Regions from separate parts of the Streptomyces sp. NPDC085866 genome, predicted to be linked through region 2. Evidence: riboswitches for the same ligand, from Rfam matches in the RefSeq annotation. Region 2 holds a riboswitch; the other holds the start of a gene.

Region 1 (4,354 bases), on a different contig from region 2:
GTGGCCCCGGCGGTGGCAAGGGCAAGAAGCCCAAGCGGCCCAAGCGGACCGGGTGGCGGCGGATCATCCCCACCTGGCGGATGGTGCTCGGCACCTTCGTGATCGGCGTCCTGCTGGTCATCGGCCTGTTCTTCCTCGGCTACTCGCTCGTGAAGATCCCGCCGGCCAACGCCCTCGCCACCAAGCAGAGCAACGTCTACCTCTACGCCGACGGCTCCCAGCTCGCCCGCGACGGCAAGATCAACCGCGAGAACGTCAGCCTCGCCCAGGTCTCCAAGGACGCCCAGCACGCGGTCCTGGCCGCCGAGGACCGCGACTTCTACACCGAGTCCGCCATCGACCCCAAGGCCATGCTCCGCGCCGGCTGGAACACGGCCACCGGCAAGGGCAAGCAGTCCGGCTCGACGATCACCCAGCAGTACGTGAAGAACTACTACCTGGCCCAGGAACAGACGGTCACCCGTAAGGCCAAGGAGTTCTTCATCTCGATCAAGCTGGACCGCAACAAGTCCAAGGCCGAGATCCTCGAGGGCTACCTCAACACCAGCTACTTCGGCCGCAACGCCTACGGCATCCAGGCCGCCGCCCAGGCCTACTACGGCGTGGACGCCGTCGACCTCGACCCGGCCCGCGCCGCCTACCTCGCCGCACTCGTCAACGCACCGAGCGAGTACGACGTCGTGGCCCACCCCGAGAACAAGTCCTCCGCCCTCGCCCGCTGGAACTACGTCCTCGACGGCATGGTCAAGAAGGGCTGGCTCAGCGAGACCAAGCGCGCCGGCATGAAGTTCCCCATGCCGAAGGAACAGACCATCTCCACCGGCCTCTCCGGCCAGCGCGGCTACCTCGTCGAGGCGGTCAAGCACTACCTGACCACCAACAACATCATCGACCCCGACAAGCTGGCCCTGGGCGGCTACCGCATCACCACCACCATCCAGAAGAGCAGGCAGGACGCCTTCGTCAAGGCGGTCAACGACCAGCTGATGTCCAAGCTGGACAAGAAGAACAACAAGGTCGACAACGCCGTCCGGGCCGGCGGCGCCTCCGTCGACCCCAAGACCGGCAAGGTCGTCGCCATGTACGGCGGCATCGACTACGTGAAGCAGTACACCAACGGCGCCACCCGCGGTGACTTCCAGGTCGGCTCCACCTTCAAGCCGTTCGTGTTCACCTCCGCGGTCCAGAACGGCTCGACCACCCAGGACGGCCAGACCATCACCCCGAACACCTACTACGACGGCACCAACAAGCGGCCCGTCCAGGGCTGGAGCGGCGGCCCCTACGCCCCCGAGAACGAGGACTCCAAGTCCTACGGCGACATCACCGTCCGCAAGGCCACCGACCTGTCGGTGAACTCCGTGTACGCGCAGATGGCCGTCGACGTCGGCCCGTCCAAGGTCAAGCAGACCGCCGTGGCCCTCGGCGTCCCCGCCGACACCAAGGACCTCCAGCCCTACCCGTCCATCGCCCTCGGCACCGCCACCGCCAGCGTCCTGGACATGGCGGAGGCGTACGCGACCCTCGCCAACCACGGCAAGCACGGCACGTACACGATGATCGAGAAGATCACCAAGGAAGGCGCCGAGGTCAAGCTCCCCGACGAGCCCGTCAAGCAGGCCGTCAGCCGCGAGGCCGCCGACACCACCACCTCCGTCCTGCAGAGCGTGGTCCAGTCCGGCACCGCCACCGCCGCCCAGGCCGCCGGCCGCCCCGCCGCCGGCAAGACCGGCACCGCCGAGGAGGACACCGCCGCCTGGTTCGCGGGCTACACCCCCGACCTCGCCACCGTCGTCTCCGTCATGGGCCAGGACCCGGTCACCGCGGCCCACAAGCCGCTGTACGGCGCGATGGGCCTGCCCCGCATCAACGGCGGCGGCGCGCCCACCCAGATCTGGGCCCAGTTCACCAAGGACGCCCTCAAGGGCAAGCCGGTCACCGACTTCGACCTCCAGCTGCAGCAGGGCGCCGACGTCCAGGCACCCGGCACGCAGGCCCCGACCGACGGCGCCACCACCACCGGCGGCCAGGACAACGGCGGCGCCACCACCAACGGCGGCCAGGACAACGGCGGCCCGACCGGCACCCCGACCGACGGCACCACCACCACCGGCGGTCAGGACACCGGCGGCCAGGACACCGGCGGCACTCCCGGCGGCGGCACCACCACGGACGGCGGCGGTACGACCACCACCGGCGGCGACACCACCGGCGGCGACACGGCAGGCGGCACCACGGCCGGCGGCACGACCACCGGCGGAGGCACCCCCGCCGGAGGAACGACCACGGCCGGCGGCACCCCCGGTGGCACCACAGGCACCACCGGCGACGCCGGAGGCCAACCTTAGGAAGGGTCAGTGACCGCTGGTCGCCTTCAGCCCCACGACGGCGACCAGCAGCAGACAGACGAAGAAGATCCGGGCGGCGGTGACCGGCTCACCCAGCACCACCATGCCGAGCACCGCCGCCCCGGCCGCCCCGATCCCCACCCACACGCCGTAGGCGGTACCGATCGGCAGCGACCTGGCGGCGTACGACAGCAGCACCATGCTGGCCACGATCCCGGCACCGGTGAGCACACTGGGCACGACCCGCGTGAACCCGTCGGTGTACTTCATCCCGATCGACCAGCCGACCTCGAGCAGACCGGCCACGACAAGCAGCACCCAGGCCACGACAACACACCTCCGAGACGAACGGACGACTCTCTGCGGTGCGTCGTCTTTGCCTGCATCCCGGTACGGCGCGTCTCGTCGGGCTCCTTCGAACATAGCAAAGGAACGACAAAGGGGCTGGTGACAACGGTCACCAGCCCCTTCTCGGCTTCTGATCAGAGGTAGAGGCCCGTGGAGTCCTCGCCGCCCTCGAACCGGTCGGCGGCCACCGCGTGCAGATCACGCTCCCGCATGAGCACGTAGGCCACGCCCCGCACCTCGACCTCGGCCCGGTCCTCCGGGTCGTACAGGACCCGGTCACCCGGTTCCACGGTCCGTACGTTCTGCCCCACCGCGACGACCTCGGCCCAGGCCAGCCGCCGCCCGACCGCCGCGGTCGCGGGAATCAGGATGCCGCCGCCCGACCGCCGCTCGCCCTCACCGGCGTCCTGCCGCACGAGAACCCGGTCGTGCAGCATCCGGATGGGCAGCTTGTCGTGCTGAGGGTTGCTGTGCTCGTTTCTGTTGGCGCTCACGCCTCGAACCTACCTGCCTCGGACGGACTCGTACGACCCCGGGCCACCACTCGTCTCCGCCCTGGTCAGCGCTTACGCCGCCGCGAGCCCACCGCGAGCAGGCCCACGACCCCGACGACGGCCAGCGCGACGGGCACGACCCGCTCGAGCCGCGGCGCGCCGTCCTCGTCCACGAACTGCGCCCGCACCTCACTCACCACCCGGTTGACCTGGACATAGGCCCGTCCGACCGTGTGATCGATATTGGCGACGACCTTGGCCTTGGCGTCCGCGACGATCGTCTGCGGATGCACCCGCACCCCGATCTCGTCGAGCGTCTCGGCCAGCGCTTCGCGACGGAGCTTGATGTCCGCCTCGATCTGCGCCGGGGTTCTGGTGTCCGACGTGTCCGCCACCGTACGGCCTCCGAAGTCTCCTGATGCTGTCCTGGACAGTCTGTCAGCTCCTGCCGCCACCGCGCCGCAACGCCCCCCGTTACGCTGGACCGATGAGCGAGCGACTCCAGCCCGGGGACGTGGCCCCCGCCTTCACCCTGCCCGACGCCGACGGCAACGAGGTGTCCCTGTCGGACCACAAGGGCCGCAAGGTCATCGTCTACTTCTACCCCGCGGCCCTGACTCCCGGCTGCACCAAGCAGGCCTGCGACTTCACGGACAACCTCGAGGTCCTGGCCGGCGCCGGCTACGACGTCATCGGCATCTCCCCGGACAAGCCGGAGAAGCTGGCGAAGTTCCGCGAGAAGGAGTCCCTGAAGGTCACGCTGGTGGCCGACCCGGACAAGAAGGTCCTGGAGGCGTACGGCGCCTTCGGCGAGAAGAAGCTCTACGGCAAGACCGTCGTCGGAGTCATCCGCTCCACAGTGATCGTCGACGAAGAGGGCAAGGTCGAACGGGCCCTCTACAACGTCAAGGCCACCGGCCACGTAGCCAAGATCATCAAGGACCTGGCGATCTGAGCCCCAGTCGGCACACTTCTGCTGCCCAACGGCCCGCACCGGGATACCCCGGCGCGGGCCGTTGCGGAAAGGTGCCTGCGCCCCAACTGCCATTCTTTGAGGGAGACCTGGTGTCACGGGAAAGGGAAAGCCCCTCTCGCCGTGTGATGTGCCCTGCCCTTAGACTGAACGCTGCCGGTCGAGCGTGATGACCGTTTTTGAGCGGCCGT
Region 2 (4,354 bases):
TCACGCCGGTGGCCGGGCGGCTGCTCGCCCGGACGGTCCTGGCGTCGGCCCTGTCGGCCGTTGTCCGGGGCGAACCGGCGGCCCTGGCCAGGGTCGCCCGCGGTCCGGCCGAACTCCTGGGCCGCGCCCTGCTGGTACGACCCGACGGCACGTACGAGGGCGGCCTCGGCGGCCCTGCTCGGCTGGACCGGGCGGCGGCGGCCGAGGCCCGGGCCCTGCTGGAGGCCGGGCGTACCGGCACGGTGGACGTCGCCGCGGACGGCTCGCACTGTCCCGGCGCCCTCACCCTGCTGATCGAGTCGAACGTACCGCCCCCGCGGATGATCGTCTTCGGCGCGGTGGACTTCGCCTCGGCGCTGGCGCGGGCCGGCAAGTTCCTCGGCTACCACGTGACCGTCTGCGACGCCCGCCCCGTCTTCGCCACGCGGTCGCGATTCCCCGACGCCGACGAGGTCGTCGTCGACTGGCCGCATCGCTATCTGCGGCGCACCGCGACCGACGCCCGGACCGTCCTGTGCGTGCTCACCCACGACGCGAAGTTCGACGTACCCCTGTTGAAGGCGGCCCTCTCGATGCCGGTGGCGTTCGTCGGTGCGATGGGCTCGCGCCGCACCCACGAGGAACGAAATCGACGTCTGCGGGAAGAGGGCGTGAGCGAGCGGGAGCTGGCCCGGCTGCGCTCCCCGATCGGCCTCGACCTCGGCGCCCGCACCCCGGAGGAGACCGCCCTGTCGATCGTCGCGGAGATCGTCGCCGTCAGACACGGCGGGACGGGCGTTTCGCTGACCGGCACGAAGACGCCGATCCACCACGACCAGAGGGGACGTGACGAGGTTACGGCCGCCTGAGGGGCTCCGCCGTCCGCGCCGTGCTCAGGCCCGGGGGCACAGGACGAAGTCCGGGTAGGCCCGCCAGGTGAGGTCGGTGTCGAGTTCGGTGAGCGCGTCACGGATCCTGCCAAGGTGAGCCGGGGTCAGTTGGAGCGGTGGCTCGTCGGGCTGGTAGGTGGTGCGGACCGGGTAGTCCACGCCCGGCTCGGTGGTCATCTCGATGTGGCAGCCGAGCACATGGGTGACGGGTCGACGGCCGGCGAACTCGATCAGACGGTCGATGCTGCGGGCGAAGGCGGGGACGTCCTCGATGTAGAGCCGTCCGGGGTACACGCTGTCGCCGGTGAGCAGCAGGCCGGTGGCTGGGTCGTAGAACGTGACGGCCGCCTCGTGGTGGCCCGGGGTGGCCAGGCACTCCAGCACCCGGCCGCCCAGGTCGACGTGGGCCACGGCGTCCGGGTCCGCGTCGAACCCGAAATACCGCCAGGCGCCGGCGCGGTCGGCGCCCACCACCGTGGTGTCGGGGCGATCGGTGAACTGGTCGTCGCCGGCGACGTGGTCACCGTGCCCGTGGGTGTGCAGCACCAGCAGCTGGTAGCCGTCCCGGGGGTGCCGGTCGAGCCAGTCCGCGAGGAGCCCGTCGACCACCCGGCGCAGGGGGAAGAACTCGGCCGACTCGGTGGCGCCGGTGTCGATCAGCACCGCCCGTTCGTTGCCGCAGAGCAGGAACAGGAACGGCGCCTCGTAGTGCACCGCCATGTTCTGCCGCAGGATGAACGTGTGCTCGTCATAGGCGTGGACCTGGATGTCCGGGTCGGTGTTGTGCTTGGCCGACGGCGAGCCGTGGATCCACCGCACGTCCAGCGAACGGGCCTGGGGAGGGGCGCTGGTGAAGTCGATCAGGGGCGTGCCGGTGTCCACGATGCCTCCGTGCGTGCGTCGTCTTGGCGGGCCGGGTACGGCGCACATCTCGTCCGGGGCAGGCACGTCAGAGCCTCCGACGGGACGCTACCACGGTGTCCGACGGGGCCCCGTGGCCCTGGCCCGCACGTCCTTCTGCGCATGCCGTAGAGGCCGTCCGTGGTCGGTGGCATCACCGCGGCCCGCCGCTTTTGCCCGGCCCGCCCGACGGAGGAGGCGGCGCGGCCGGCTGGTCGGCGAGCAGGCAGGCGGTGAGCGCCGCGGTGTCGTCCTGGAGGCGGTTGTGGCTGTAGGCCATCAGGTCGCGGTGGAGCTGTTCCAGCAGCTCCCGCGGCGGAAGGGGTCCCCAGGAGCGCAGACGCTCGAGCAAGGGGTAGAAGGTGCCGTGGGAGTCGCGGGTCTCCGTGATGCCGTCCGTGTACAGCAGGAGCTGGTCGCCGGGCCGGAAATCGTAGACGTCGACGTTGTACGGCTCGGCGATCAGCACGCCGAGGTTCAACGGCGGAGCCGACCGCCCCCGGTCCAGTTCGCGCACCTCGTCGGAGCGGATGAGGAGCGGGGGCGGATGACCGCAGTTGACGATGCGGACGAGATGACCGTCCGTGGGGATCTCGGCGAAGACGGCGGTGACGAACCGCTCGCCCACCTCGCTTCCGCTGAGCAGCATCGCTCTGCGGCCCATGCTGATCTCCACGTGGTCGGCCAGGGCGGGCAGATCGGGCTCGTCGTGAGCCGCCTCGCGGAACGCGCCCAGCATGGTGGCGGCGGTCTCGACCGCGAGCAGCCCCTTGCCGCGGACGTCGCCGATGAGCAGCCGGACCCCGTACGGGGTGGGGACGGCCTCGTAGAGGTCGCCGCCGATGCGCGCCTCAGCGGCGGCGGACAGGTAGAGGCTTTCCAGGCGAAGGTTGCCGATCCGGTGCGGCACCGGCCGCAGCAGGACACGCTGCGCGATCTCGGCCACGAAGCGCACGTCGGCGAGCGTGCGTTCACGGCGGGTCCGATGGGCGGCCAGGACCGTGCCGATTGCGCCCACCAGGACGGTGCAGATGTAGGAGGCCACGTAGTGGCGCTCCCACAGATAGCCGACGGACCGGCCCGCACAGCAAGGGGTACCGGCCAGGACCCCTTCGAAGAGGACCGCGAAGACCGTGACGGCGGCGACCACGAGCGGCCCCTGGGCGAAGGCGGCCAGCAGCGGCACGGTGATCAGTGCGAAGCTCACCGGCCAGTCCACCGGCGTGACGGGTTCGACCAGCAGAAGGGCCGCGACGAACAGCGCCGGAAGCCAGCGCATCCACGCCGGAGGCGCGGCCAGCTGTGTTCGTACGGCCATGCCGGCCTCCAACTCCCGACGGGTGTGCCCGAGCCTCACCCGGCACTCCCGCACGCGCGCGCCGTCGGAACTGCCGGACCAGCCGGGGACGCGTGTCGTGCCGGTGGACGACTCGCCTGATGGTTCGGCTTTCGCGGCCTTCGCACACCGGACTCCTGATCGCACGACCCCTGCAAGAGGTCCAGCCTCCTGCGCGGGGTCCCGGCACACCGGCGATTGCTCCACTTGGCGGCATGTTCTGGAGGTCGGGGCATGGGTGGAGGACGGTGTCCGCCGGATGGGGGAGGGGGATACGACCTGCGCGTGACGCGGCGCGTGAGCCTGCCGACGAGGGTGGATCTCCCAAGGGGAGAGGAAAAGGGGGGACCTTCGATGGACCAGGTGGACCAGGTGGACCGTTTGGACCGGGCGGGGCGGCTGGCGGCGTACGGGGCGGCTCTGGTGATGACGCCCTACGCGTTGATCAAGATCTCATGGGTGGTCGGGGCGGTGGCGGGGCTGCTGCCCATCGGTGACGGGTTCGACCTGACCGGATGGGTGGTGCTCAACACGGCGACCATCGGCATGGCGGCCATCGGGATCGCCGTGGCCCTCGGCCTCGTACGGCCCTGGGGGATGCGGATACCGGGACCGCTGGTGGCGTTCGTCGCCTGGGTGGGCACGGGGTTCCTCGTTCCCTTGCTGCCGTATGCCGTACTGGACTCGCTGCTGGGTCTGTCGGGCGGCGCGCCACACCGCCATGAGGACTCCGGCCCTTCCATGCCGGGTTGGGAAGCCGCGCTGATCCAGCTCAGCTTCGTGGGGATGGGCCTGGGTCTCGCACTCGCCTTGCCCGCCTACCTTCGACGGCGTTGGCCGGAGGTGTTCGAGGGAAGAGTCGGAGACGACGGCGAGCGCAGTTCGTGGCCGGTTCTGTGGGCGGCCGGCATCGCGGCGGTGATCGGCCTCGTCTGGGTCTATTGGGCGCTCGGCGGCACGGCCGGTGTCGCCCATCCCGCGGACCGGGAAGCCGCCGGACGGCTGCTGACGGGGGTGTGGGGAACGTGGGCGCTCGTCGCCTCCGCTGCCACATGGATCCTCAGCCGCCGCCGGCCTGCCCGTCTGCCCCGCTGGGTCCCTTTGACGCTCGGCTGGCTGGGGACCGGTTCGCTGTTCGCGTGGAGCGGCTGGAGGCTGCCGATCACGTTGTACGTCGCGATCGCGCACCCCACTGATGTGTCGCTTCCCGAGAACCTCGCGTTCGCGGCCCTTCTGCACGCCGCCGCCG

Evidence for each region. Region 2 has a riboswitch for guanidine ahead of ACIF83_RS19230 (MBL fold metallo-hydrolase). Riboswitches for the same ligand answer to the same signal wherever they lie in the genome.
Region 1: another riboswitch for guanidine. It lies ahead of ACIF83_RS00675 (multidrug efflux SMR transporter); the one in region 2 lies ahead of ACIF83_RS19230 (MBL fold metallo-hydrolase).

The regions. Positions count from the first base shown of each region.
Region 1 covers NZ_JBITSQ010000001.1:151,899-156,252, forward strand. The annotation lists gene ACIF83_RS00670 (transglycosylase domain-containing protein) at 1-2,348, shown strand, start outside; gene ACIF83_RS00675 (multidrug efflux SMR transporter) at 2,355-2,675, opposite strand; guanidine-III (ykkC-III) riboswitch at 2,713-2,784, opposite strand; gene ACIF83_RS00680 (co-chaperone GroES) at 2,831-3,133, opposite strand; gene ACIF83_RS00685 (DUF3618 domain-containing protein) at 3,256-3,585, opposite strand; gene bcp (thioredoxin-dependent thiol peroxidase) at 3,678-4,145, shown strand; tRNA gene ACIF83_RS00695 (tRNA-Leu) at 4,347-4,354, shown strand, end outside.
Region 2 covers NZ_JBITSQ010000007.1:170,140-174,493, reverse strand. The annotation lists gene ACIF83_RS19235 (XdhC family protein) at 1-848, shown strand, start outside; gene ACIF83_RS19230 (MBL fold metallo-hydrolase) at 873-1,751, opposite strand; guanidine-III (ykkC-III) riboswitch at 1,764-1,831, opposite strand; gene ACIF83_RS19225 (PP2C family protein-serine/threonine phosphatase) at 1,924-3,087, opposite strand; gene ACIF83_RS19220 (hypothetical protein) at 3,460-4,354, shown strand, end outside.